3 regions of the Lactobacillus isalae genome follow, and region 2 is predicted to be linked to each of the others. Evidence: predicted binding sites of a transcription regulator. Region 2 holds the regulator's gene; each other region holds the start of a gene.
The links. Region 2 encodes Rex, which represses fermentation and respiration genes when NADH is low (regulators of the CRP and FNR family bind a similar motif). Its sites were predicted from a motif close to TTGTGAANTANTTCACAA; they were not measured.

Region 1: QM512_RS03110 (GntP family permease) is a predicted target of Rex. The motif match lies at 5,454-5,471, and genes of this name have one in related genera.
Region 3: QM512_RS08260 (alpha-hydroxy-acid oxidizing protein) is a predicted target of Rex. The motif match lies at 7,919-7,936, and genes of this name have one in related genera.

The regions. Positions count from the first base shown of each region.
Region 1 is NZ_OX443569.1:638,527-648,697, reverse strand. Features, by position in the region: gene QM512_RS03135 (PRD domain-containing protein) at 1-739, opposite strand, end outside; gene QM512_RS03130 (PTS sugar transporter subunit IIA) at 752-1,231, opposite strand; gene QM512_RS10240 (SPJ_0845 family protein) at 1,473-1,673, opposite strand; gene QM512_RS03120 (oxidoreductase) at 1,745-2,896, opposite strand; gene QM512_RS03115 (glycerate kinase family protein) at 2,980-4,110, opposite strand; gene QM512_RS03110 (GntP family permease) at 4,124-5,419, opposite strand; gene QM512_RS03105 (CdaR family transcriptional regulator) at 5,556-6,617, shown strand; gene QM512_RS03100 (nitroreductase family protein) at 6,674-7,318, opposite strand; gene QM512_RS03095 (DUF5060 domain-containing protein) at 7,420-8,952, opposite strand; gene QM512_RS03090 (MFS transporter) at 8,972-10,171, opposite strand, start outside.
Region 2 is NZ_OX443569.1:45,691-55,861, forward strand. Features, by position in the region: gene QM512_RS00270 (hypothetical protein) at 1-688, shown strand, start outside; gene QM512_RS00275 (hypothetical protein) at 666-1,592, shown strand; gene cyaB (class IV adenylate cyclase) at 1,593-2,135, shown strand; gene QM512_RS00285 (HhH-GDP family DNA glycosylase) at 2,125-2,871, shown strand; gene QM512_RS00290 (bis(5'-nucleosyl)-tetraphosphatase) at 2,890-3,339, shown strand; gene QM512_RS00295 (CoA transferase) at 3,949-5,136, shown strand; gene abc-f (ribosomal protection-like ABC-F family protein) at 5,195-7,126, opposite strand; gene QM512_RS00305 (redox-sensing transcriptional repressor Rex) at 7,294-7,938, shown strand; gene QM512_RS00310 (LOG family protein) at 8,077-8,643, shown strand; gene QM512_RS00315 (GntR family transcriptional regulator) at 8,721-9,431, shown strand; gene QM512_RS00320 (PTS sugar transporter subunit IIC) at 9,546-10,171, shown strand, end outside.
Region 3 is NZ_OX443569.1:1,686,135-1,696,305, forward strand. Features, by position in the region: gene QM512_RS08230 (glucose PTS transporter subunit IIA) at 1-1,880, opposite strand, end outside; gene QM512_RS08235 (sulfite exporter TauE/SafE family protein) at 2,199-2,954, shown strand; gene QM512_RS08240 (aldo/keto reductase) at 3,108-3,947, opposite strand; gene QM512_RS08245 (glucosamine-6-phosphate deaminase) at 4,076-4,795, shown strand; gene QM512_RS08250 (deoxynucleoside kinase) at 4,983-5,633, shown strand; gene QM512_RS08255 (deoxynucleoside kinase) at 5,655-6,329, shown strand; gene QM512_RS08260 (alpha-hydroxy-acid oxidizing protein) at 6,599-7,837, opposite strand; gene QM512_RS08265 (NCS2 family permease) at 8,077-9,387, shown strand; gene QM512_RS08270 (DUF4143 domain-containing protein) at 9,445-10,137, opposite strand.

The DNA of each region.
Region 1 (10,171 bases), 590 kb from region 2:
TATAAGAAACAATATTTTTACTGCATTTATATATTGAGTAATTTTCTTTAATCATCGTCTTTAACATTATTTCACTTGAATTATCCGAAATTTGATTATTTTCTTTAATTCGCTTTAACATATATCGCAAATGAAGAATAAATCGATGATAAGAAAAATCTTTTTTATTAATTTCTATTTCGAACTGAGAAATTATCATATTTAAAATATGATCAATAATTTCTTGATCATCAACTTGATTCAAACTAACTGAACCTTCTTGTGCATTAATAAAATGCATTGCGATAGCAATTGATTCAGTTCTTGGAAGTTCAAATCCTAGTTGATCTTTCACAATTTTTAAAGCTTCTTGACCTATTTCATATTCTTGTGTGTATAAATGTTCAATATCATAGGAAAGCGAGAAATCAAAAACTTCATTTCTTTTTGTTCTTTCAATTGCAAAGCTAATATGATCTGCCAAGCTGAAAATAATATTTGGAGAGAACTCTTTCTTTATTTTTAATCGTGCTTCCTTTACAATTTGTGAACTAACCATCACAACATCACCAGGAATAGTCTTCAATAATTCCAGTGTTTGGTCATTTACTCGATAAAATGTCATATCAATCTTAGAAAGATCAGCTAACTCATATGGGGTCTTCGGAAAACCGATTCCTCTGCCTAAAGCAATCAATTCTTGACCATTACCATCTGTACAAACGGCCACGTTATTATTGATTTTCTTTTCAACCCTCATTTTTATCCCTCTCTACTCTATTAGGTTAGTATCTTGATCTACTTTGTTACCATAATTGATAAGCAAGTTATTTGCATAACCTTTAACCAAGATTACCATTACTGTATCATCAAGGTTATTATGCTTAAGCACATTATCATCAACTGAGATTAATTTTTCTCCTTGATGAACATAATCACCTTGACTTATATATGAACTAAAACCGTTGCCTTTTAAATCAACAGTATCAATTCCAATATGAATTAAAATTTCTTGTCCTTCTCTATTTCTCAGTCCAACTGCATGTTTTGTAGAAGGAAGCGACACAACTTCCGCATCAATTGGTGCATAAACATCAAAAGTTTGACCTTGTAGATTTGGCTTAATCGCAAATCCGTCCCCCATCATTTTCTTGGCAAAAACAGGATCATTTACCTTTTCCAATTCAATTAACTTACCAGAAACCGGAGCAACAATATTTGTCTTCTCCTTTTTCTTAAACAAACTAAACATTTTTAACCTTTCTAGTTTGCTCAGCCACAAAAAAACTCCTTGAAGCATCACAAACAATAATAGAAGCATATTAACTTCTATAAATCGTTTGTGGTAATGCCTCAAAGAGTTACAATCCACGTTGCGATTTGATATATAATTTACATTTCTATAATAGAATAATTATCGCTTTTTGTAAAGCGGTTACATAAAAGGTATCAAAAAAATCCACTAAAACAGACCTGCTTTAATGGATTTTACACTACTTCTTATCTTTCTTCTTTTTGCTCTTTATTTCAGGTTCCTTCTCCTCATTAATGACATTTGGAGTTTGACCACCATCTTTTTTAGGCTTATCAAGCCCTTCGCCTGGTCTTTTAGGCGTCTTTTTGGGATCTGGAACAGTCGCAAATTTATCAAGCATTTGTTGTAAGTTATTAGGATTGTTAAAAGTTAGTCCCATTGTTATCATCCTTTTCTTTTTCTATGATTATAAAACGGAATTAACAAACTGACAAATGTTTAGAGATAAATTTACTTAACCTTAAGAGCCTTGCTATAGTCAACTTCTCTTAAAACCTTAGCAAAATCAGGACGCTTAGTTTCCATATCCATCACTTTACGTAAGCCAGGTGTTAAGGCTTGCTCCTTTTCTTCTGCTTCTGACATTTCAGTGATTACTTCATTTCCTTTACCAGCAACTACCTTAGCTGCAAAGTTTGCATCAATTAACTGTGCACGACCAGCTGCTACTAAGTCAGTATAGTTTAATGCATCTTCCGCTGCTGCTTGGCTCATTACATCCCCAACAATAATTAACTTCGTATCATCACCAATTACTGGTCTAAATAATCCCGCAAAAGTCTTATCAGAATCTTTTGGCTTAGCCTTATAGTCAGGGAGTGATAAGTGAATATAGTCAAAGTCAAACTTATTAGTTAACTTATTAATCAATTCAGTTGACTCATGCCAAGTGTAACCAACATTATCTGGATTAATCTCCTCAGGACTAATACGATAGCCAATAATAAAGTTCTTAGGTGCATACTTTTTAACTACTTCAAATACTTCTTTAGCAACTGCTAGAGGAAATGCTTCATAATCTCCCCACTTATCATCACGGTGATTAGAAAATCGGGAGAAGAATTGCTGAATTAAGTAGTGATTAGCTCCATGAATTTCAACACCATCAAAACCAGCATCAATTGCTCGCTTAGTTGCAGCTCCGAAATCTTTTACCACTTGATCGACTTGTTCAGTCGTGAAGGCTTGGACTCCATAAGGCAAAAATGGATAGTTTGCCGTATCAGGAGCATATACTGGTAAGCCCAAGTGAGCGCGATAATTTGCTTCTCGTCCAGTGTGGACAATTTGAAGAAGTGCTTTATTGCCGCCTGACTTCATTGTCTTTGCCATTTTGGTCAAGCCAGGTAAAAATTTATCATCATAAACCGCTAATTGAGTTCGATCATCTGTCCAAGTAATTGCTGGACCGCCTGCTGGACTAACATAATTATATTCTGAGATTACTAGACCTGCTGAATTTGCACGTGCTTTCCAGTAAGCAAGCGTATCATCAGTAACTGCACCGTTCAAACCACTATTAGTCAACATTGGTGGTTGAACCATACGATTATTAATAACTGCACCATGTTTAAAAGTTACTTTATCTGATAATTTCTTCATTTTCTTACTCTTTCTTACTTTTTATTAGTTTTCAAATCTGATTATAGTCCATCGCATTACTAACGTAAAGTAAGAAAGAATAATTAAAACTTAAGTAAGCGAACTACATTTTCCGTTGTTCGGCTTACATTAATAGGGCCATCTTTCAGAGCCTTTTCAAGACTGCAAGCACTAGGAAGAATACCAAATATTGCAGTAAAACCTTCGTCATACAAACTATTAATTCCTTTACCAAGATAGCCGGCTAACGAAATTACTGGTTTATGATATTTTTTGCCTAGTTTTGCTACACCGTAAGGGGTTTTTCCAAATTTTGTTTGGAAATCCGTTCCGCCTTCTCCGGTAAAAACATAATCTGCATTCTTGACCTTCTTTTCTAATTGAGTTACTTGAATTGCAATCTCAATACCTTGATGCATTTCACAAGTTGTAAAAGCCATTAATCCTGCACCCAAACCACCAGCAGCTCCTGCTCCTGCTTTTTGCGCTACATCCTTGCATAAATACTTTTTAATTACTTGTGCATACTTCTTTAAATTGCTCTCAAGTTGTTCAACCATTTCTGGAGTTGCACCTTTTTGCGGACCAAAAATATTTGAAGCTCCTTCTGGACCAATTAGCGGATTAGTTACATCACTTGCTAGAATAATTTTTACATTCTTCAAACGCGGATCTAGATTATTGATGTCAATTTTAGCTAATTTATCTAAATTTCCTCCGCCCCAAGGAATTTCTTGATTGTTTTTATCCAATAAATGTGCACCAAGTGCTTGTGCCATTCCACTACCACCATCATTAGTACTACTGCCACCTAAACCAATGATAATTTCTTTAACTTTGTGATCAAGAGCATCTTTAATTAATTCACCAGTTCCATAAGTGGTAGTAATTAATGGATTACGCCTGTTTTTAGGCACGATTTCTAATCCACTAGCCTTGGCCATTTCAATAACTGCACTTTTTCCATCTCCTAATAAACCATAGTAAGCCTTTACCTTATTTCCCAATGGTCCAGTAACTTCTAAGGTAATCTTTTTTCCATTAGTTGCATCTACTAAAGAATCGACTGTGCCTTCGCCACCATCGGCCATCGGTACCTTGATTATCTCTGCATCTTCTTCTACTTTTCTAATTCCAACTTCCATAGCATCACATACTTCTTTAGCAGTCATACTTTCTTTAAAAGAATCTGGAGCTAATACATATTTAGTCATTTTTATTTCTTTCCTACTTTAAAATAAATCCATATAAGATAGTTGCTACGACCGTCATTGTTAATCCCACACAGAACTCATAGGGAATTACGGTCATTCTTTCTTTAATTGTCATATGCATGCTTTGAGCGGTTATATGGAAATAGTTACCTTGTGGTACCTCATCAATTACAGTTGCACCTGCATGAACCATGGCTGCAGCTGCTAAAGCTCCAGTACCAGTTGCTAAAATTGCTTTTCCAAATGAACCTGTTGCTAAAATAACTGCAGTACTTGTTGAACCAGTAGCAAGACCCATTAAAATACCAGAAATTGGCGCTAAATATACACCTGGTAAGCCAATTTTGGCCAACAAATGAACAATTTGAATCGATAAATCAGATGTTGAGATTAAACCCGCAATTGCACCGGCCCCGATTAAAATCAAAACTGTTCCTGCTACTCGATTTAAGCCATTGGATACAAAATGTGGTATCTGTCTTCCTTTCCCCATGATTAATGCACCAACTAGAGATGCAAACGGCAAAACATACATCGCATCAATATTAATTGTTTCTAAGCAGCTAACATGAACTAATTTTCCAATCGGCCCAATCATCAATAGCACAATAGCTAACACTGGTGCCACCAGTGCTTTAGAAAGTGGAATAAGAGATTTCGATTCTTCTGTTTCTTTTATATCGCCATCTTCAACAATTGGTCCCTTTTTCCTTAAAAAACCACTTAAAATTGTAGCTACGATTAAACCAAATATAGCTGGTATAAAACCGACAATCATAACTTGACTTAAAGATAAATGGAAGCCATTAGCTGCAGCAATTGTATTAGGATTGGGAGAAATAATGTTTCCTGCTTTGCCTCCACCAGACAGAGCAACTAACAATGCTAATTTACTAATATTCGACTTCTTACCAACAGTCAAGGCAATTGGAGCAACTATTAAAACAGCCACTGGAATAAAAACACCAACTGCAGTAATAATCATTGTTGATAATGCCAAGGCCATTAATGCTAATTTTTCGCCCATTTTATTAACAATGGCATGCGCAATTGTTTCAGCTGCCCCCGATTCCATCATAACACCGGCTAAAACACCAGCTGCTAAAACTCTAATAGCAGTTCCCATTACACTTTGCGTTCCTTTTTCAATAATTGAAACGGTTTGTGCAAATGACGCACCTCCAATTAAGCATCCAATTATTGCACCAGCAAAAAGTGCGTAAACTGGATTAATTCGTTTAAAGATCAAAAAAATTGCCAGTGCTAGCCCAAACAAGGCAGCAAGCCATGAAATTGTAATGCTTCCCATACTTTTTCTCCTAATATTCTTCATTAACTTGTTCTTGTTAATATTTTCACTTTATAATATTAATATTAGATAAATATCGATACATTATGCAGTTGCACAATATTAATTAGGCAGAAGAGGAAGAAGTAAATAAAGAATGGAACTAAATCCTAATTTAGCTCGCACTATAGTTAAGCAAATGATGAAAAAGATCCCCTACAACATCAATATGATGAATGCCGAAGGAAAAATAATTGCCAGTGGTAATCCACAACGAATTGGCGAAATTCATATTGGCGCTATTCAAGCCATGGAAGCAGATAAAATTTTGCCAATGAATGAACATCATAATGAGCATGGACAACCCGGAGTTAATATGCCCATTAAATATCAAGGACAAGTTATTGGTGTAGTTGGCATTACGGGAAAACCAAAAGAAGTTGTCCCCTTAGCTTCACTTTTAAAAGTAGCGACTGAATTATTAGTTAATCAATTAGCTAAACAAGAGGAAATCGATGATAGACGAGATAAATTAAATCGCTTTTTATTTAGATGGATTCAAACTACAAATGACTTAGCTACTAAACAAAACCTAAAGATAGAAGCTGAACAACTTCAAATCAATTTAAGTCTAGAAAGATATGTACTTGACTTTAAAACTGATACTACTACAGCAAAGAAAATTAAATTAGGTTTTGATGACTTTCTTTTAAGCCGAGCTGATGATACACAGGTTATTATTACCAATAAAGAAGAAATTGTTAAAAAATTTGCAAACTTAGCTAAGCAGTTAAACCTATATATTGGAATCAGCAACAAAAATATTGATATAAGTAAAGCTTTCCATCAGGCACAAATCGCCGTCAATCTTGCACAAACTTTCCATCTATCTTCCCAATATTATTCTGATATTTTATTCATTGATAAAGTACTGTCAAGTAATCTAGCTTTTAAAAATACTCAGCAAAAAATTCAGAGTTTAATAGCACTCGATCAGGGAAACGAATATTTAAATACTATATTTAATTATGTAAAATGCAACCAAATCGCTATTCAAACTGCTAAAAATCTACATATCCATCGCAATACTTTAACTTATCGATTAGAAAAAGTTCGCTCAATTACTGGTCTTAATCCATGGAATACCGAGGAACTTTTTCAGCTTTACGTTGAAGTACTAAAATTCATCGATAATCACAAAGAAGAAATTAAAGAGTAAGTATTATAATAAAAGCATTCTAAAATTCAATTAACAATTTCAGAATGCTTCCTCATCTATTCAAATTTCAAAACATCATCAACAGGATATCTAACCGACTTCAATTCTTGTACGCTTGTATCTGGTTTACCAATCGCAATTCCCATTACTGGAACATATTGTTCTGGATCAAGTCCCATTACACTGGCAGCTTTCTTAGCATCATAACCTGCCATTGCATTAGTTTCATAACCATGTGCTCGTGCAATCAGCATTAATTGCATTGCAGCAAGTGATGAATCAACCATTGCATCAGCTGTAAGCATTGTTTTATCTGCGTGCTCATACAATGGTAAGAAAGTATTGTAAACCTTATCCAATTCTTCCTTAGAAATTCTTTTTTCTTCATACATATGATCCCACAAAGCACGGTATTTCTTAAATGCTAAAGTATTACCAACGATTTGAATAATTGCACTTGAAGTATCAATTTGCGGATTATTAAATGGCATATAAAATTCATGCAATTTCTTCTTGCCCTCATCAGTATCAACTACAATGAACTGCCAAGCTTGCAAATTACATGCAGATGGTGCAGTAATTGTTTCTTTAATCATTTCTCTTAATTCCTCACGAGGAATTTTTACATCCTTATCAAAGTGACGAACTGAATGCCGGTTAAGTAGTACATCCCCAAAATTGTTATTTTCAAATTTTGTCATTAGATTTACCTCCTTGTGTTAGCGCTTATGTATATAATTATAAACTTAAATTGTCCTACTTAACAAAAAAAGGATATAATTTAAAACTATATCCTTTTAGTTTATTCTTCTGTTAATAAGAGTGCCTGATAATCCTTACGTGGTAAATGAATATATTGATCATTTTGTATTTCTTGATCAAAATCTTCAATCGTTTCATCCCAAGCATTGATTAACTTAGCGCGATATTTCTTTTCCTTCTGTAAGAAACTTAAAACTTCAAATTCTGGTTGATTTTCACCAAAGTAAATCAACCACTTTTTCTCATCAGGAGTTGAACCTGCTGCTAATTCCCAAGTCGGACCACTGGTAGCTTGTGGCTTAACCCAATAAAAGCCATTATCTTTTAACAAATCATATAAGAAATTAATCTTCTTCTGACTCTCACCATATAATTTGCCACCATGTGCCCACCAAATTGGACGCTTGGTGTGTGGCTTATCAATATAAGTTTCTCCATGTGTACAACCTCCACCGCGCAAGATCACACGCCAAAAGTTGTCCATCATACCTTTTGCAGTATTATCGCCCCAGCCAAATTCAATATTGCCTTCATAGCGACATTCGTCATCAACCACAGGTTTTTGATATTCTTCAATCCATTTAGGAATTAAGAAAACATTATCACTTTGAACACTTAAATGCGTAATCCATGGCTTAGTGTGATCATACCAGTTCTTTATAGTATCTTTGTGTTGTGGTGGATCATAAAAATTATGAATTGATTCAAGGTGCTGTGACGGATCTTTTTCATGGACAAATTGACCAATTCTATCCCAATCCTTCAATGGAATCTGTCCTACTAAATCCATTAAATCATATTCATTTGCTAGAGCCCACCAAACATTCTTGTAAGAAGCTAAACGAGCAATGACATATTTCAAATACCAAAGATTGTTTTCCAATCCCATTCTTGCAAAGCCCCATCGATCATATGGACTAAATAAAATCAAATCTGCTTCAACACCAAGTTGGTCTAATTTTTCAATATTATCTTCTAAATTCTGAAAGTATTTTGGATTAGGTCTTGTATAATCAAATCCAGTTTCTTTTGCATCAAAGACCCAGTCATTTGCTCCACGTTTATATCGTAAAAATCCTTCAAATGGATAAATTGCAGGCTCTTCTTCATTGTATGAATAGCTCTTAGGGAAAACTAGCATTCTAATTTTATTGAACTTATTTTCTTTTAAAGTTGCTAAAGTTTCTTCTTGAACTTCTTTAGGCTGCACAGTCCAAGCATATGCAGTCGTACCGAACGGAATGTAACTGCTCCCATCTGCATATGCAAAATGCGTTTTACCAGCAACTCTAACTGGTCCATGATTATCTGGGCTTGCTGATACTACTGTGAACATATCAGTTTTTCCATCTAACTCAGAAACATTTGAATGAGTGGTAACAGTATATTCTCCCTCTACTTCTGGCATATAACGCACCTTGTAGACACCATTTCCATCGTAAAATCCATCAACAGTAATTGGATGGTTATTTCTATCAAAAGTTGCTGTTAATTCAATATCTCTAAAGGGATTACCGTCACTTGGCCCATTTAATGTTAGTTCATATCTCTTCCATTTTTCTACTGTTTTCATTTTTATTCTCCTCACTATACTATTTAGCTACTTTGGCTGATGCTTTCTTTCTAATCCTAGAAACTGCAATTATTACAAACACAATTACGATTACTCCTAAAATACCTGCACTAATTCTCATTTGATCAACTGCAGTAGACAAACCAGTCATTCCACTTAAAAGTGCAATTACATATGGAGAAGCAAATGCGCCTAAGTTGTTACAAATTTGTGCAATTGAAATGATCAAATTACTAATTGAACTATCTACTTCGCTCAAAATAGTGTCATAAACATAAGGAATTATTAAACTTGAAGCCATCATTAGTAATAGCCCAAGAAAGAAAATTGTCATATTACTTGCCTGTGAACATACAATAAAACCAACTGAACCTAAAGCTACTGCAACCACTGGCGTGAAATTCTTCAAAACTTTAAAAATGCGAGCATACGCCATTGAAATCACTGCTCCAATTAATCCAGCAATAGCAATTTCAGTAGAAAGCATTCCTTGATTTGCTAAATGATTTTGTTGAATAACTAATGCAGATGCTGTTGCTTCGACCATAAATGCTGAGAAATATAAGAACAACATTACAAAAGCAACATAAATGCTTGCTGGAATTTTTGCACGCTTGCTAGTTTGATTTTTCTTCTTTTGAGCTACTTTTTCGACCGTAGTTTCTTTTTCCATCTTAGATGTGTAGCCCATCATAAATAGGATCAAAAATGGAACAATAACTAGAAAATACAAGAATGTTGCTTGCCATTTAATTCCCAGTAAAAGTCCAGCAACAAATGTCATTGAGCTGTTACCTAATGTTCCCATAGCACCTTGGATACCAATCAACGTCTTTTGTTCTTCTCCACTAAAACAGTCACCAATTAGAGAAACCGCTAATGAAGTAAATAGTCCAATACCTGCTCCAACTAATAATCTACTTGCTACAATAATTGCAAAGTTATTGATAAAGAAAGGAATTAATCCACCAATAATTGTTGCGATCATTCCGATAATTACAGTATTTCTTTTTCCAACCCACTTAATCACTGCATTGCTAAATAAAATAAAGAGCATGATAGTAAAAGATGGTAAAGTAAATAATGCCTGAATTGAAGTTAATGATTGATTAGGAAATGATTTTGCAATTAAAGGAATCGCTGCTAAATTGGATCCAGCCACTTGTAAAAACAATGAAATTCCCAAAATACCTATTTTTAATTTCCAGTTATGTTTATT
Region 2 (10,171 bases):
AAAGATAGAGAAGTTATGTTATGACTTGCTTGGTAAAGAAAACATCATATTAATTCATTATATAGGTAGTATTGCCTATCATTTAAAGTCTAATTCGGGTGATTACGATGTTATGGTAATTACTAAAAAACATGTTAATTTAAAAAATGTTTCTAGAAGTGATAATAGTTTTCAGCTTGTGTGTCTGAAAAATTTGAAATTTATTTCTAAACTTGATCTATTTGTTGTTGATTTTGAAAATGCTATTAAAATTCATAATTTAAGAAGTGATACGAGTAGCTATATAAGAAATTTTATTGATAGCACATTAAGCTTAAATGATACACTTATTTTTGAAAATGAAAATTTCAAAAGAGAACTGCAAATTTATAAAAATTTGAACATTGAAAGTAAAATTGTTCCATATTATAAACATATAATTAGATATTACAAAAAACTCATATATGTAGTTTCACCGGGGAAATTTAGAAAACATGAACATCATATTTTTAGATTTTTAGATAATTTTTCTTACTTTTTGAAAAATGGTTATTATTCTCATGTTGCGTATGGAGAGCATTTTAATATAATGCTAGATTTTAAATATTCATCACAAAAAGAATATCAATATTATTTACCTTTACTAGAAGAAGCTTTAAGTAAACTGGAAAAGATGGTGAATAACTATGCAAGAAATACAAAAAATTGATAAAATTATATCTATAATTTTAAAGACAGTAAATATAGAGTACTTTCAAAAAGTTTTAATGAATTATAAACCACGTGAGCTTGTCTATACTTCTTTTGATGGAGATTATATGCATTATATTTTAGATATGCATAAATTCTGTATGCGAAAAAATTTAATCCCATTAAATCCTGAATCTGCGTTAGGATATTATGTTTCTACTATTAGTCACGGAGGAAGTAAAATTCCAGTTATGCTAGATTGTATATCACTGGCATTATTATGTGAAAACTTTTTCGTATTTAATCCTAAAAACAAGAAAATGCCAGAGGGAGTAATAGCAGAAATAATATATTGGAACAAGGTTCATAACAAAAATATTGATATTTATGATTTTTTTGATGGATGTTTTGCAGCAAAAGAATTTTCTCATAAAATTATATCTAATCAAAATTTGAAAGAAATAAAATTGAATCCAGAAAACAAGACTCAAATAAAAAATAGACTTTTGAGTTTAATAGACAGAGAAAAAATAAAATATGGGTATACTGTAGCTAGTTTTTATAATTTTAAACATATAGATTGGGTTCGTGCTTTTTGTTATTCTAATAATATTTGTCCTGTTTCGCCACAGAGTATATTAGAAAATAGTTTATATCGTATGATGTATTCGAATAATTTGCAATATTTATATGATAGAATAACTTTGTTAAAAAAGACAGATCGTCTATATTTTTTTACTAATATTAATAATATAGATGAAGAAATAAAAAAATTAGATTATTTTTCTAAATTGGAGTTATTGTACTGGTATTTTAATAAAGATAGAAAAAATATAAAAATTGTAAATTGGGCTGACATTGATGTTCCTAAATATAAGCGAAAAGACTGGGCTATTACTGATTCGGAAAGAGTTGGGAGATAAATGTTTGAGGTAGAAAAGAAATATAGAATTAAAAATTTAACATCTTTTATTGAAAATTGTAAAAAGAACAAAATAGTTTTTTTAGAAAAATATATTGAAATAGATAAAATTTTTGTAAATAGTGAGATAAAGGACTTTAATTTTAAGAAGGGAACTGCCGTTACTCGAATAAGAAAAGTAGAGGGAAAAGATAATTTTATTACTTTAAAGCGAAAGTTAAGTGACGTTAATTCTTTAGAATTGGAAACTAAGATAGAAGATATCGCGGTAATGGAAAAAATATTATATGAATTGGGATTACATGAATTAGTTACAGTACATAAGACTAGACAGAAATCGCAGTTAGAAAATATAAATATTTGTTTAGATAATGTGGATAAGATAGGTTGGTTTGTAGAGTTAGAAATATTGATTAATAATAAAAAGAATGTTTTGGAAGCACAACAAAAAATTGACAATTTGGCTGCTCAATTAGAATTATATAAAGATAACATTGAAACTAGAAAATATGATGTATTAGTATTTGAAAAAAATGATAGATAATAACTTAAAAAAACAATTAGAGCATTTAAATGAAATATATAAATCAGGTCACTGGGGAAGTGATATGCCAGAGGATACACGTCCTCAAAATTTAGATCCTAATTCTGAAGTAAATGCTATTTTTTATACATTGCCAACTGCTTTAGACTATCAACGAAATTCTAATACCTTGTGGAAAAGTGCTACCGCTACTTTTGAAGATAATGAGACTAATTTTGTATTTAATCCACAAGACGTGGTAAATAAAGATTTTACTGAAGTACAGGCAGCTTTAACTAAATATAGTTTGGCTTTGCAGAAAAATAAGCAGACACAAATTTGGATTAAACTTTGTCAGACTTTAGATAATAATTTCAATGGAAAAGTAACTGATTTTTTTGCTTATTTTGACAATGATATTAAAAAAGTTCGTCATTATATGCAGGTAGAGAAGAAAAAGGATTTTCCATACCTGTCTGGTAAAAAATTATGTAATTACTGGTTGTATGTGATGTATCTGTATACAAATCTGCCTTTGATTAATACTGATAAAATTTATATTGCTACAGATCGTCATATTATTAGAGCTACGCATAAACTTGGGCTGATTACAGATGAAGAATTAGAAAGTACAAAAGTACAGGATTATGTAATAAAAGCTTGGATTGAAGCGATAAAGGGTACCAATTATATACCTATTGATTTTCAATCTGCCCTTTGGTTATGGGCAAGGAATGGGTTTAAAGAAGAATTGTAATATTAAAGAGAGAACATCATGAAACATGAACATTCAGCAGGCGCGATTATCTGGCGCAAGCAAAATAACGAAATCCAATATTTATTAATTCAAAGTCAGCCTTATAAGCAATTTAAGAGTGCATGGGCTTTTTCAAAAGGACATCTTGAAGCAGGAGAAACAGCGCAAGAAGCTGCAAAACGAGAAATTTTTGAAGAAGTAGGTTTAAAGCCTGAATTTAATTTTGATTTTGGTGAAAGTTATTCATATCAAGTTACTTCAGAAATTGAAAAGACTGTAACTTTATTTTTAGCAAAATACAATCCTGATCAGAAAATAAAACATCAAGAAAGTGAAATTAGGCAGACTGCTTGGCTAAACTATGAAGATGCGCAAAAAAGAATTAGAGAGCAAAACTTTAAGGAATTTAGTTTTGAAGATTTATCTTTGATTTTAGCAAAAGCCAATACTTATTTAGTTAACTATTAGGAATAAAAGGTGTCTCCCCCCCTTAATTTATTTCTATTTTTTAGTTTTGAAGTAACTGCATAAGAAAATTCAAAAGTAGACAATAACTAAAAGAAATTATATAATAGCAAAAGCAAAGGAGTTAGTGACTGCTACTCACTAACTCCAATCGTAACTTAAGTATGACTGTGTTGCTAGCTAATCCTTGTGATTAGCTTTTTTTTATTATTGCGTAAGCTTTTGCAATACGTATGGCACAAGTACCAAGAGCACCTAAGATAATGCTTACTGCAATAGCAAAAGAAATCACTTGGCAGTCTAACTCTCCAGTCTACCCAATTATGCATAAGCTTCCACCGCCGTAACTTAAACTATTTGAGGGGTGTGTAGCCATGCTAAAAAGTCACTAAGTTCTAACAGGAGCTACCTGTTATATTGAACCTAACGTTATTCTACAAAAAAATTTTTGTATAAGATACACCAGTAGGAAGAAAAGGACTACTTCTACTGAATTATTTACTTTAAATCTTGACAAGTTCAAAGCCGTCGATATCAAATGGCTTTTTATTTCGCATATTTTTATCTAAAATAAGACTTGAATACAGTTAAAACAAGAAAGTGTACATAAAAATGTCAGAACCAAATTATGCAAAGCTAGAAGCAAGTAATCCTCATTTAGATAAGGATAAGCCATATCCATTAGCAGGGATCTTAGTTGTGGACTTCACTCATGTCTTGTCAGGTCCAACTTGTACAAGAATGCTTGCCGATGCAGGTGCACGAGTAATCCACATTGAGAGAAAAACCGGGGATGATACCCGACACATGGGACCATACATTGCGGATGGTTCAAGTGAATATTTCAGAATCTGCAATGCAGGAAAAGAATCAATTGCCTTAGATTTGAAAGATCCAAAAGATCATGCTTTAGTCGAAAACATGATTGCTAAGGCTGATATAGTTGTAGAAAACTTCCGTCCAGGTGTTATGGCGCGTTTAGGTTTTGCTCCAGAAGAAATGGTGAAAAAGTATCCTAAATTAATTTTTGCATCTGTTTCTGGATTTGGACAATATGGCCCTTGGTCAAAACAAGCAGCTTATGACACAATTATTCAAGCTGTTTCTGGTTTGATGGATGCTACAGGTGAACCAAACGGCAAGCCAACACGTGTTGGAACTTCAGTTTCTGATGTTGTTGCTGGAATTATGGGATATAGTGCAATTACCACTGCCTTAGTAGCAAGAGAGCGAACAGGAAAGGGTACAACTGTAGATGTTTCGATGCTAGATTCTACCTTCTCTTTAATGGTGCAAGACCTAATGATTGCTCTTGGGCCACATGAAGTACCACACAGAATTGGCAATCGTCATCCTGATATGTATCCGTTTGATACTTTTGATTGTCAAGATCAGCCAATTGCCATTTGTTGTGGAAATGATCATTTATGGGGATTATTATCTAATGCATTAGGGCATGAAGAATGGATTAATCAAGCAGATTTTAAGACAAATGATTTGCGTGAGAAAAACTGGCAAGAAGTTAAGAATGCGATGCAAGCTGTGCTTAAAACTAGGACTGCCGCAGAATGGGATGAAATTTTGCATAAAGCAGGGGTGCCAGCTGGCTTAGTTTTGAATGTGGATAAGACTAGACGCCTTGATCAAATTATTGAGCGCGGGATGGTTAAGACGCTACCCGATGGTAATGAAGTTTTAGGTTCGCCACTTAAATATGGAACTTGGAATTCATATGGTTTACAAAAAGATGCACCAAAACTAGACGAACAAGGTGAGCAGATTCGTAAGGAATTTGAATAAAAATAAACATGAAAAAAGATCAAGATTTTCTATTTTTTGAGAATCTTGATCTTTTACTTTATTCAAATTCATCTAGTGCTTCTAAGGCATTTTCCCAGTCATTATTTGCCTGGTCCAATTGCTCTTGAACAGCAGATAATTTTTCTTGTAGTGGTCCAAGCTTTTCAAATGAAGCGGCAATATCTGGATTTGCCATTTCAGTTTGGATTTCTTGTTCTTCTGCCTCTAATTTTTCAATTCTAGCCTCGGCATCGCTAACTGCACGTTCTAGTTTTCTCTTTTGAGAATCGCGTGCCTTTTGTTCTTGGTAAGATAGTTTACCTTTATTTTGACTAGCCGATGAAGTAGTTTCAGTTTCTGCTTTTTGTGCTTCCGCTTCTTGAGCAGCTGCAGCTTGCTTAGCCTTTTCATCTAAATAGTAAGAATAATTACCATTATAGATCTTAGCATGACCGTCGCGAACAGAAATAATCTTGTTAGCTAATTCATTAATGAAATAACGGTCGTGAGAAACAAAGAGCAGGGTGCCGTCGTAATTATCTAAAGCTTCTTCAAGCACTTCTTTAGCTTCAATATCTAAGTGGTTGGTAGGTTCGTCCATTAATAAGAAATTGTCTTTTTCAAGAGACAAAACAGTTAGAGTAAGTCGAGCTTTTTGACCACCAGATAATTGACCAACTGTTTTATCAATATCTTCGGCAGTGAATAAGAAAGAAGCCAAAATAGAGCGAACGTCTTTTTCAGGCATTGTCTTGTGACGGTCCCAAATCGTATCAAGAACGGTTTTTGAAGGATCTAAACTTTGGAGTTCTTGGTCATAATAACCAATGTCTAAACTTGCGCCATATTTAATTGAACCATCTTTTGGTTTTAGCTTTTTCATAATGGTTTTGAGTAGGGTAGACTTACCAATTCCGTTAGGTCCGATAATAGCAACACGGTCATTCTTATTAACTTGGAAGTCAATATCAGAAACCATTACTTTATCAGGATAGCCGATAGTCAGATCCTTAGCGATTAGTACTTCTTTTCCAGAAGGACGTTCGCTAGTGAAGTTAATACGAACTTTTTGTTTATGCTTAGGTGGCTTAATTCGCTCCATCTTGTCTAAAACCTTACGTCTACTTTGAGCACGTTTAGTAGTTGAAGCACGAACTAAGTTCTTTTGGATGAATTCTTCTTCTTTTTTGATCTTTTCTTGTTGCTTTTCATAAGCAGCTTCTTGCTGGCTATCCATCAATTCACGTTCTTTAACGTATTGGCTGTAATTACCCTTGAAAGTAGTCAGCTTGCCAAAGTTTAATTCAAAAATTTGATTAGCTAAGTGATCTAAGAAGTACTGGTCGTGAGAAACAGTAATAATTGCGCCTTGATAGTTTTTCAAGAATGCTTCTAACCAATCTAAAGTGTCTAAGTCAAGGTAGTTAGTAGGCTCGTCAAGTAATAATACTGGTGGCTTTTGCAAAAGCAATTTAACAAAAGCAAGTCTCGTCTTTTCACCGCCAGAAAGGGTGCCAATTACCTTATTCCAAGTATTTTCCTTAAAATTAAATCCGTTAAGAATACTCTTAATTTCAGCTTGGTAGGTAAAGCCGCCTTCTTGTTCAAAGTTGTAAGCTAATTGATCATAACGCTTGAGCAAGTCTTCATCTTCTGGATGGTCGGCAATTTGCTCTTGCATTTTGGTGATTTTTTTATTTTTTTCAATTAAATCATTAAAAACAGTAAGCATTTCATCCCAGATTGTTTTGTCTTCATCGAGACCATTTTCCTGGGCGATGTAGCCGACTTTTAATCCCTTATTAATAGTAAATTGACCACTCGTTGGTTCTTGTTGACCAGTCATGATCTTTAATAAGGTAGTTTTCCCAGCTCCGTTAGGTCCGACAAGACCGATTCTGGCATTGTCAGGAACCGAGAAAGAAATGTTACTGAAGATAGTATTGCCTCCAAAACGTTGTTCGAGGTCTTGAGCTTGTGCAATAATCATAATTATTTTTCTCCTAGTGCTTATTTTAACATAGTGAATGTTTTAAATTTTATGAAAATATTATCTTTGTGAAAATTGTTTCTTGATTTATCCTTAAAGAATGCCTATTATTAGTTTGATTAGTAAATATTTCACATTCGTATTTTATAAAAGAAAGAGGCCTCTTAATGGATGAAATTAAGATTCCTAAGGCTACTGCTAGACGCTTGCCACTGTATTATCGCTATTTGATCTTTTTAAATGATGAAGGAAAAGAAAAAGTTTCTTCAACTGAACTTGCTGAAGCAGTTCAAGTTGACAGTGCTTCAATTCGTCGTGATTTTTCTTACTTTGGTGCCTTAGGTAAGCGTGGCTACGGGTATGATGTTAAGAACTTGCTTAATTTCTTTAAAAAGATTTTGAACCAAGATACTTTAACTAACGTTGCCTTAGTAGGTGTTGGTAATATGGGACATGCGCTTTTGAATTACAACTTCAAGCGTACTAATAATATCAGAATTAGCGCCGCTTTTGACATTAATCCTGAAATTACTGGAACAATTATGTCAGGTGTGCCAGTTTATGATATGAGTGAAATGAAGAAACAGCTTCGTGAACAACAAATTACGATTGCAATCCTTTGTGTACCGCAAACGGCAGCGCAAAAGACTGCAAATGAAATGTTTGATGCTGGTATAAAAGGGATTATGAACTTTACGCCGCTTCGTTTATCTGCACCTTCAAGCGTCCGTGTTCAAAATGTCGACTTGGCAACCGAACTTCAAACCTTGATTTACTTTTTAGACTCAGATAAAGGTAAGAACAAAAAATAATTTACTATTAATATGAGTTTTGCACAAGCTTAGTTAGGCTTGTGCATTTTTCGTACTCTTTTATTTGTAATCAGATAGGAAATAATTTTAAGATAGATGAGCATAGAATTTTTTTAGTTTAGAAATAAGGTAGATAAAATGATTAAAAAGATTGCAGTTTATTGTGGCGCACGGTCAGGTAATCGTCCTGAATACGCAAAGGCTGCTTATGGATTTGGTCAAAAAATGGCAGACCACCAGATTGAGCTAGTCTATGGTGGCGGTAAGTTTGGTTTGATGCGAGCAGTTGCGGACGGCGTTTTAGAAAATGGTGGTATTGTTCACGGCATTATTACTGAAGAATTAAAAGATCGTGGAGCAGCTTATGAAAAGGTACAAGATTTTCGTGTAGTTCCAAGTATGGATAAGCGAAAAGATACGATGATGAACTTGGCTGATGGGATGGTTGCTCTTCCTGGCAGTATTGGTACTTTAGAGGAAATAAGTCAGGCTATTTCCTGGACTGCTATTGGCGATAATGCTAAACCAGTTGCTTTTTATAATTATGCTGGCTTTTATAATTATTTAGATAAGTTGCTGAAGCGTATGAACCAGGATGATTTTTTAGAAAATATCTATTTAAATGCTGTCTATTTTGAAACTGATTTTGATAAAATTTTGCGGTTTATGGAAAATTATCAGGCTCCTGCTTATCGCAAGTACTAATTAGACAAGTGACGAAACTATTATTTCATGCTAGAATCAAGTTAGATTTGTTATAACAAATTAGGTGGTGAGTAGAAGTGAAAGAAATTCCGAAATATTTGTTAATTGCAGATAAGATTAAGCATGAGATAAAAACCGGAGAATATAATCCTAACGATCAATTACCAAAAGAGTTTGATTTAGCAAATGCGTATAACGTAAGTAGAATCACAATTCGTAATGCTTTGAGCGAACTAGAAAGACAAGATTTAATTTATCGTATACAAGGTGCTGGTACGTTTGTAAAAGATACTGAAATTTCTAGTGCGGTTAACTCAGATAGGTTAGAATTAATTAACTTAAAGAAATATAAGCTAAAAGTAACAGATTTTGAAGTCGGTCAAGTTAATGAAAAAATTACTAAGGCTCTAGAACTTCAGCCTTACGATATTGTTTATACAGTTAGAAGAGCTGCTTTGAATAAGCAAGATGTTGTTGCTTTTCAAAAAATTTGCATTCCTGCTAAGATAATTCAAGGAATGAATATGGAAATGCTTGAAAGTTCAATTTATCCTTTAATTAGCCAAAAAATTGGTCTTAACCCTAAAAAAGCAGTTCGTGATATTTCCTTAGTACATGCAGATAATGACTTAGTTAATAAAAATAAAGTTCAAGACAAGGTTGAAGATAAGGAGCCTTTATTAAAGTGGCTACAAAAATCTTATTTAGAAAATGGCAAACCTTTTGAATGGAATGAGACATATTATCGTATTAGTAAGTTTTCAATCAAAGAAGCAATAATCTTATAAAGACAATCATTTAAAATTGATTGTCTTTTTTTGTTATATCAACTATTGATTTGTTATAACAAATGTACTAATATAAAAATGTAAGCGATTTCTATAAAGGGAAGAGGAAAAAAGATGAAAGACTTTACTAAATCATCTGGATGGAAAAAGTTTCAAAACGGCTTTGTCAGAGTCGCTGGAAAAATTTCTGGAAATAGGTTGTTGTTAACCTTACGTGATACGTTTGTTCTTGTTGCAGCCACAACTATGATTGCAGGTTTTGCAATTATGATTCAAAACGTAATTATTGATCCAATGAATGGACTGATCTTTGGTAAACAAGGTTTAGGATTAGGAAAACTAATCGCAGGCTCATGGAGTAGTTGGGAACAAAGCGGTTTTTATAACGGTTTAAAGACAATTGCTAATTTAATTGCCTTAGTTTCTAATGGTACTTTAAATATTTTTGCTTTATTGCTAGTAGTCATTTTCTCATATGAAGTTTCAAGAAAATTCTTTACGGATAAAGCGGAGCACATGACTGATGTTTTGTTTGGATTAGGTGCTTTCTTCATTTGTATTCCTTGGAATTTTCAATATGCGATTCCTAACACTAAGAAAACGGTCAATGTTTTAAACTATATTGATACTCAATATTTAGGGACTCAAGGTGTGTTTGCTGCTATTTTAATTAGTGGATTTGCAGTTTGGATCTATAACAAGATTGCTCAAAAGAATATTACGATTAAATTGCCAGATTC
Region 3 (10,171 bases), 480 kb from region 2:
TCTTTTATTTTTTCTATATCCATTTGTGCAATAGGTTGTCCAGCTTTTACTATGTCATTTTCTTTCACTTTGATATCAAAAGGACGTCCTTTTAGCTCTACAGTATCTAAACCCATATGCAATAAAATTTCTAAATTTCCTTTAGTAGATTTTAAAGTTAAGGCATGTTTTGTAGACATTACACTAACTACCTTCCCATCAACAGGAGCAACAATTTTCCCATCTTTTGGAATAATAGCAAATCCTTCTCCAAGCATTTTTTGTGAAAATACTTGGTCTTCAACTTCATCTAATTCTTCAATTTGTCCATCTACTGGAGCAACAATTTCTTGTGTTGTTAATTTAGAGCTGTCTTTTCTCCCATTTTCATCTGAAGCAGTCATATTCAAATTATATGCTTTCTCTTCAGCTTCTCTTCGTTCTTTAACTTCAGCATCAGCCTCATCTGCAGGAAGCATAGCTTCTTTAGGAACGCCCCAGAAGTAAGTAGCTATAAAACCACCAATATAAGAAGCCAATAAACCTAGTACATAAGCCCACCACATATTATGAGCAATTAATGGAATCAGTGCTACGCCTGAAGGTCCAATAGCTATTGATCCAACTTGACCGAAAGCAGCAACCACAGCACCACCAATACCACCACCAACACAAGCAGTAATAAATGGCCGACCTAATGGCAATGTAACACCATAAATTAATGGTTCTCCGACACCTAAGATGCCAACTGGTAAGGCACCTTTAATCATATTAACTAATTGTTTATTTTTCCGACACTTTACCCATAAAGCAATCGCAGCTCCTACTTGACCACCTCCGGCCATCGCTAAGATAGGAAGAAGAGGTGTAAATCCAAGTTTTTGAATCATTTCTAGATGGATAGGAGTTAATATTTGGTGTAACCCTAGCATTACCATAGGAAGGAAGAATAATCCTAAAATAAATCCTGAGATTGGTCCACCAACCTTTAATACCCAATTAATTCCACCTACAAGAGAATTAGAGAACCATCCCGCTAAAGGCATAATTACAAAAATTGTAAACAATCCCATTATTAGTATTGTCAAAAACGGTGTAAAAATAATATCTACCGAGTCAGCGATATGCTTATGGAAGAATTTTTCAACATAAGATAATAACCAAACACCTAATAAGACACCGATAATACCACCTTGACCAGCAGCTAGAGGTTTTCCATCAAAAATATTAGGAATGGTTACTGGAGCAACAATCCCAGGTAAGTAAACAATACCACCGATGATACCCCCTAGGCCTGGAGTAGCCCCAAATTCTTTTGCTGTATTAATACCCACATAAATATTCAAATAGGCAAATAATGCGCTAGAAATCATTGCTAAAACTGTTACGCCAAGATTCCAAGACATTGGCAATACTTTAGCAGTTAACAAGTTTCTCAAAATTCCCGCAACACCAGAAATTAATCCGGCACCTACAAATGCGGGTATTAATGGTACAAAAATTGCCGAAATATGTTGAAGAGCTGCACGCCACCAGGTCTTCTTTAATGAAGCTTTGTGAGCTGCATGAACTTCAGCAGCTTTCTTCTCAACTTCACTCTTATTAGATTGATATGAACTCGTTTCGGGAAAAGTTTCTCCTTCTTTTACGCCAGCTTCATTATTCATTATAGTTGCAACTTTAGTATTAACACCTGGTCCTAAGACAATTTCCAGTGTATCTGCTTCAACTACCCCCAATACACCATTTATCTTTTTCAATTTCTCCATATTTACTTTCGACATATCTCTAATTTTAATTCTGAGTCTTGTCATACAATGGATTAATGATTCAACATTACCTATTCCACCAATTTCTTGGTAGATTTCATCGCTTAGAATTTGATATTTATCCTTTGACATGATGAATCTCCTTATATAAATGTAAAAATGTTTCATTTAGATACACATTAATTTTTTATATCTATTAATGTAATCGCTTTCTACACCTAAAATATTAGATCCTATTAGTATCAATGTCAATAATTTATCCTTAATAAATCAAATATATTCAAGCTATAGTTTTATATAAAAATAAAATATTATTACATTTATTAAAAATGCTCATTTGATAATCTTGATGATATCTCTCTTCAAAACGACTACCACTTGCTAACTAAACGTAAGGGGCTTATAATACCTACCATTGTAATGTTTACACCTACAAGGAGAGGTGAATTTATGAGTCCTTTTTTCTTATTCATTTATTTAATTTTGGGTGGGATCTTAGGAGGTTTGCTATCAACCATTGCTAGCATGGCTTCTCTAGCAACTTACCCAATACTTTTATCCGTTGGAATTCCACCCGTATACGCTAATACGACCAATGATGCTGCTTTAATTTGGACTGGAGTTGGTTCAACAGCATCTTCACTTAAAGAATTAAAAGGGCATTGGAAAGAGGTAAGTTTCTATTCAATCTTTACAATTGTTGGATCAGCTTTAGGATGTATACTTTTAATACAATTTCCCGGGAAAATATTCGAAAAAATTGTTCCATTTTGTATTGCTTTTTCTGGCTTAATGATTTTATTTAGTGGAGATATTCATCTAGAAAAGGATGACAATAATCGGCTTCTTCAGATTATATCTTTACTTTGCCTAGTGATTACTGGTATCTATGCAGGATATTTTGGAGCAGCAAGTGGTGTTTTGATGCTCGTTATCTTGAATGCTATCAGTGATGATAACTTTTTAACTGTTAACGCTATGAAAAACATTATCGGTGCTCTTTCAAACTTAGTCGCTTTGATCATTTATATGTTTACTGCAAAAATTTATTGGAGTTCAGCTATTCCATTGGCTATTGGAGCTTTAATCGGAAGCTATTTCGGTCCTCGAATCATGCGTCATATTCCCGTTAAAGTCATTCGATTAGGCATTGCTGTTTTAGCTCTTATTCAAGCAGCTTACTTTGCATATACTGCATATAAATAAATCATTGTTTTATCCCCCTATTTATTTGTAATAAACATAAAAGCTCTACCTTTGCGCAGGTAGAGCTTTTTGAGTTGTTTTTAAAAATAGTTTCTTCGTATCAAATATACTATAACCTATTCTATATTTTTGTGAAGTGTCTTAATTCTTATCTTATATCGTAGCAAGCGGCATTTTTTCAGTCGGCTGCGGAAAATCATTATCAATCAATTTTATTTCGTCTGATGTTAATTTAATATCTTGAGCAGCAATATTTTCCTTCATATGTTTAACTGTGGCTGCCTTAGGAATTGAAAGAACATTACCATGTCTTAAGGTCCAAGCCAACATAATTTGATGGGGCGTTGCGTGATGTGCGCGAGCCACTATCTTAAGATTATTAGTAATTCTAATTGAATCCCCTTTACCCGAGTTAAACGGTGAATATCCAATAAAACTAACGCCATGCTTTTCTTGCCAAGGCAGAACGTCATACTCTACACCACGTTCAGAAAGATTGTATAAATCTTCATTAGCAAAACAATCTTCGCCACCTGGAACGCTAAATAATTCTTCTAGATCAGCCACATCGAAGTTAGATACACCCCAATGACGAATTAATCCTTCATTTTGCAATTCTTTTAACCCGCGTACTGTCTCAGATAAGCGCTTATCTCCGCGCCAGTGGAGCAAATATAAGTCTAAATAATCAGTTCCTAATCGCTTTAAGCTTTTTTCTAAGCTTTGTCGTTCTAATTCCGGAGAAGCATGATAAGGATAAAACTTTGAGATCAAAAAGAGTTGGCTGCGATCATAATCCTTAATAGCTTCACCAACTAATTTCTCACTCTTTCCTTCACCATACATTTCTGCAGTATCAATTACTTTAATTCCATTATCTAAACCATAGCGAAGTGCAGTTATTTCATCTTTTTTCTTAGAAGCGTCTTCGCCAATTCCCCAAGTTCCCATGCCTAAACCTGATAAGTTACTATCTTGAAAACTCTTCTCCATCTCTTCTCACCTCACTTAAATTTTACCGCAGAAAAAATAAATAAAAAAATGTTAGCGGTTTAAGTTGACTAGACCAATTTTATATTTTATAATGGACTAGACCAATGAATGAGGAGGTATACATAATTATGAAAATCATCGTAACTAAAGATAATATTGAAGGCGGCACTAAGGCATTTGAAATTATTAAAAAGGGAATGGAAGATGGCGACAAAGTTTTAGGATTAGCAACTGGCTCTTCCCCAATTCCAATGTATGACGATATGTGCGACAGCGACTTAGACTTCTCTGATATGACAAGTATTAACTTAGACGAATACTATGGCTTAAATCCAGACAACGATCAAAGCTACCACTACTTCATGCAAAAACACTTATTTGATAAGAAGCCTTTCAAGCACTCATATATTCCAGACGGAATGGCAAAGGATATTGACGAAGAAGTTGATCGTTATAACGACATTATTGCTGAAAATCCAATTGATATCCAAATCTTAGGTATCGGTAGAAATGGACACATTGCTTTTAACGAACCAGGGACTCCATTTGGCAGCTTAACTCATAAAGTTCAATTAACTGAGAGCACCATAAAAGCAAACTCTCGCTTCTTTGATAATGAAGACGAAGTTCCTCGTCAAGCTATTTGTATGGGAATTCGTTCAATTATGAACAGCAAGAAGATTGTTTTACTTGCTTTTGGTGAATCAAAGCAAGACGCAGTTAAAGCATTAGTCGAAGGCCCGGTTACTGAAGAAGTTCCTGCATCTATTTTGCAAGATCACCCAGATGTTACAATTATTTGCGACGAAGTAGCCGCAGCAAAACTTGATCCAAAATACAGAAATTAATCCTCATTTAATAAGACCGTTTACTTTGGCGAATTAATCGTTTTTTCGATTAGTTTGCTTTTTCTTTTTGCGCTTTTTTTACGTGTTCGCTTGACAACTAGTCATAATTCATTTTTTAAAAAGAGCTTGCTTACCTACCAGATATTGAATTACACTATTAAAGCAAACTATATATTGTAGAAAGAACGTGATGACAGTTATTGTATTGAGCGGGCCTATTGGAGCCGGAAAATCCAGTTTAACCAGTCTGCTTGCAGAGCATCTAGGCACTCAAGCATTTTATGAAGGTGTAGATAATAATCCAATTTTGCCACTTTATTATAAAGATATGGCACACTACACTTTTCTCTTAAATACCTATCTTCTAAATCACCGTTTGGCTCAAATTAACCAAGCTATTCGCGATCATAACAGTGTGTCTGATCGTTCAATTTATGAAGATGCATTATTTTTCAAAATGAATGTTGATAGTGGTATTGCCGACCCTACTGAATTCAAAATTTATGATAGTTTACTTGAGAATATGATGGAACAAGCTCCTGGCAACCCTAGCAAGAAGCCAGATCTTCTTATTTATATTCATGTATCTCTTGATACGATGCTTCATCGAATTCAAAAGCGCGGTCGTACATTCGAACAATTATCAACTGATCCAGGCTTAAAAGACTACTATGCTCGTCTTTTGTCTTATTACGAGCCTTGGTATGAAAAATATAATGCATCCCCTAAGATGATGATTGACGGCGATAAATATGACTTTGTCGCTGATGAAGATGCACGAAAAGAAGTTATCAGTACAATCGATCAAAAGCTTGCTGATCTAGGTAATTTGAACTAGTTAACGAATAGAAGGAACGTGATGACAGTTATTGTATTAAGTGGGCCCATTGGAGCCGGAAAATCCAGTCTAACAGGTATTTTATCTAAGTATTTGGGTACTGATCCCTTTTACGAAAGCGTAGATGACAATCCTGTTTTGCCATTATTTTACGAAAACCCAAAGAAGTACGCATTTTTATTGCAAGTTTATTTCTTAAATACTCGCTTTCAAAGTATTAAGTCAGCATTAACTGATGATAATAACGTACTTGACCGTTCTATCTACGAAGATGCACTTTTCTTCCAAATGAATGCCGACATTGGCCGTGCTACTAAAGAAGAAGTAGATACTTATTATGAACTCTTACATAATATGATGAGCGAATTAGATCGGATGCCTAAGAAGAACCCAGACCTTCTTGTCCATATCGATGTATCGTACGATACAATGCTTAAACGTATCCAAAAGCGTGGTCGCAACTACGAACAATTAAGTTATGACCCAACCTTAGAAGATTACTACAAGCGTCTACTTCGCTATTACAAGCCTTGGTATGAGAAGTATGACTACTCACCAAAGATGACTATTGATGGTGATAAATTAGACTTCATGGCTAGTGAAGAAGATCGTCAAGAGGTCTTAAATCAAATTGTTGCCAAGCTCAAAGAAATGGGCAAACTTGACGAAGATTGGAAGCCAAATTTAGTTAAATAAAAAAGCCACTACAAAGTAACTCTCAGAGTTATTCTCGCTCACTTGAGACTAGCGCTTAATCTCATGAATCAAAGAGACGTGAAACTTGATACAATACTAAACCAGTAGCAATTAAAGTAAATGTGTTGAGTAAACGCACAACAATGGCAGTCTAATTACTTGCCGAAAAGACGGCTTCTGGGGTGGTCACACTATCACTCCTTTTTTATATGCAAAAACTGCGGTCCGTATTGGATCGCAGTTTTTGCATACATTTTTATTTTATTAAATTAATGTCTTGAAGCACCACTTACTGCGTCTGCAGCTTCACCTGTTAATTGATTTTCCTTAGTAACAGGATATGGTTTCATAACGCTCTTGCTCGTTGAAGAAATTCCCCAATCAGCAGTGTAATCAAGATGATCGATTTTAGCATGTTTAATATCTTCAATTGTCTTGCAACCAGTCAATTGCATATCGATTAATAATTCCTTATTCAATTGCTCAATAACTGATTGAACACCTTGAGCACCACCAAGTGCTAAACCGTATAAGAATGGACGACCAATACCAACTAAATCAGCACCTAATGCTAATGCTTTAAAGACATGTGACCCGCGACGAACGCCACCATCAAGAATAATTGGAACGCGGTGGTTGCAGCTCTTTACAGCCTTGGCGATTTCAGGCAAAACATCAATTGTAGCAGGAGCACCATCAACTTCACGACCTCCGTGGTTAGAAACTACGATTCCGTCTGCACCTGCGCCAATTGCAAGCATTGCATCTTCAGCACATTCAACACCTTTAACAATTACAGGGACATCAGCAATTTCCTTAATCTTACGAATATCATCTGGGCCAATATTTTGAGCAGATGCCGCATACATTTGGGCAACGCTTTGTCCTTCGCCCTTTCCACCATTCCATTCATTAAAGAATGCAAGTGGAACAGGATAAGTAAAGTTAGTCCGTAAGTTTGCTTCACGATAGCCACTAACTAAGGCATCTACTGTTAAGAAGAAACCAGTAAAACCTGCCTTAATAGACTCTTCAATTACCATCTTATTAAAGTCCCAGTTCTTGCTCAAATACAATTGCATAAACCGAGGCGAATCACCAACTGCGCTTTGTACATCTTGAACACTCTTATTTGCATATGTACTCATCCCAAATAAAGCGCCAGCGGCCTTTGCACCTTTAGCAGTATCAATTTCTGCTTCTGCGTTAGCAATACCATGACATGCAATTGGACAAATCATGACTGGTGTTTTTAACTTCATTCCTAAAAATTCAGTATTAAGTTCTGGATCTTGCATTCCAGTTAAAGCACGAGGTACTATTTGAAAATGGTTGAAAGCCTGGGTATTGTTACGCCACGTCCATTCATTTTCAGCACCACTAGCTATGTAATAATACGCTGCTTCTGGTATTACATATTTTGCTTCATTCTCTAATTCGTTCAAGTTAACCATATGTAATTTTTCTTCTCTGGTACTTTGCGGGAACCCCTTATAGTATGTTGTCATCGCTATTTCCTCCAATCATTAAGTATGTTTCTATACATCTTGATTTTAGGCCTATTTCATCAATTTATTAAATAAAAGCTATTATGAAATGATTCACTAAGTATCAACTCAACACTCTATAGTGCCTTTATAGCGCTTTCCCCAGATAAAATTCGTGTTTACATTTATTTATCAGAATGATACACTGTAAAAGTTGCTTATTTAAAGCTAAAAAACGAACATTATGCCTGGAGGATAAAATGAATTTTATTAAAAACTACTTTCATTTAGAAAAGTTAGGAACTAATGTTAGAACTGAATTTATCGCTGGTCTAACCACTTTTATCAGTATGTCTTATATCCTTTTCGTTAACCCAAGCGTTCTTGGCGCTAGCGGAATGAATACAGGAGCTGTATTCACTGCCACTGCTTTAGCTGCTGCTCTTGGTACAGCAATCATGGGTATTGTAGCTAACTATCCAATTGGTGAAGCACCTGCTTTAGGAATCAACGCTTTCTTCGCCTATACTGTATGTATTGGCATGAAGGTATCTTGGCAAACTGCTTTAGCCAGTGTTTTCGTTGCATCAATCATCTTTATTTTAATTACCTTATTTAAATTAAGAGAAAAGATCATTGATTCAATCCCTTCAGACTTAAAATTTGCAATTTCATCAGGTATTGGTTTATTTATTGCTTTCTTAGGTTTACAAAATGGTGGCTTAATCGTTGCTAATAAGTCAACTTTAGTGGGTTTAGGTTCACTTCATAATCCACTTGTTTGGATTACAATTTTCGGTTTAATCGTTACTGTAATCTTAATGATCTTAGGTGTTCCAGGCGCAATTTTTATCGGAATGATTGCTGCATCCATTTTTGGAATCTGCACTGGTCAAATCGCTGTACCTCATAAGTTTATTTCTTTAGCACCAAGCCTTGCACCAACTTTTGGTCAAGCAATTTTCCATATTAAAGATATTAACTCACTTCAAATGTGGGTGGTTGTTTTAACTTTCTTACTTGTTACGTTCTTTGATACTGCTGGTACTTTAATCGGTCTTGCTCAACAAGCTGGCTTCATGAAAAACAATAAAATGCCACGTGTTGGTAAAGCCTTGGCAGCTGATTCTACTGCTATGATGTTTGGTTCAATCTTCGGTACTTCACCAGTTGGTGCCTTTGTTGAATCAAGTGCTGGTATTGCAGTTGGTGGACGTTCTGGTTTAACTGCTGTCTTTGTTGCCATTTTCTTCTTAATCTCAATGATCTTTAGTCCATTGCTTGGCGTCTTCACTACTCAAGTAACTGCTCCTGCCTTAATTATTGTTGGAGTTTTAATGGCACAAAACACTGCGCATATTCACTGGAATAAGTTAGAAATTGCTGTTCCTGCCTTCTTAATTCTACTAGGTATGCCACTTACCTACTCAATTTCTGACGGTTTGGCATTAGGAATGATTACTTACCCAATTTGTATGGTTTCTGCAAAACGTGGTAAAGAAGTTAGCCCAATGATGTGGGTACTGTTTGTAGTATTTATCATCTTCTTGTGGGTTTTAAACTTTAAGTAAGATAAAATTTACTAAACAAAAATACCGATTATCATCCATTTTGATAATCGGTATTTTTTATTGCTTTCTACTATGTTCGAGTAAAAATTTATATAACGGTATTATCTTAATTTTTACATTATTTTCTTCAATTATTTCTTCTTGTTCATAGGTAATTATCTTATATTCGCTAATATTTTTATCTTTTTCAGCCAAAGTAAGTAGCGCATTAACTTCTCGTTCTCTTGAAAAATCATCTAATTCCCAGGCCACTTGAATTGCTGTCCTTTCATTTGGTAAATAAAAATCTAAATCAATTTTATTTTTAATTGAATGCAAATAATATAAGTCTTTCCCATATTGATTATATAAAGTTAAAGCTACAATATTTTCTAACAACGCAGCTTCTTTTTTAAATAAAAATAGGTTTAACAGTCCATTATCTAAAAAATAGAATTTGGGTATACTTTCTCGTTCTGAAAATTTGCTGGCAAAATTCTTTATATCAAATAATAAATATGCTTCTTTAGCGTAATCTACGTAATTAATAGCAACCGGCACACTTATTGAATTACCAGTTTGTCTAACACTTTTAACTAATCTATTATATGAAACCTCGTGCATAACTGTTTCAGCAATTTTAGATATCAACAAACGTAGCGATTCTACATTTCTTACTTTGTTATGAGTTACCATATCTCCTAAAAAGATATTTTGGTAAATATTATTTAAATAGTCACGTGGTACAATTTGATTTATGCTTTCAGGCAACCCACTATTTTTAAGTAGGACGCATCAATATTTT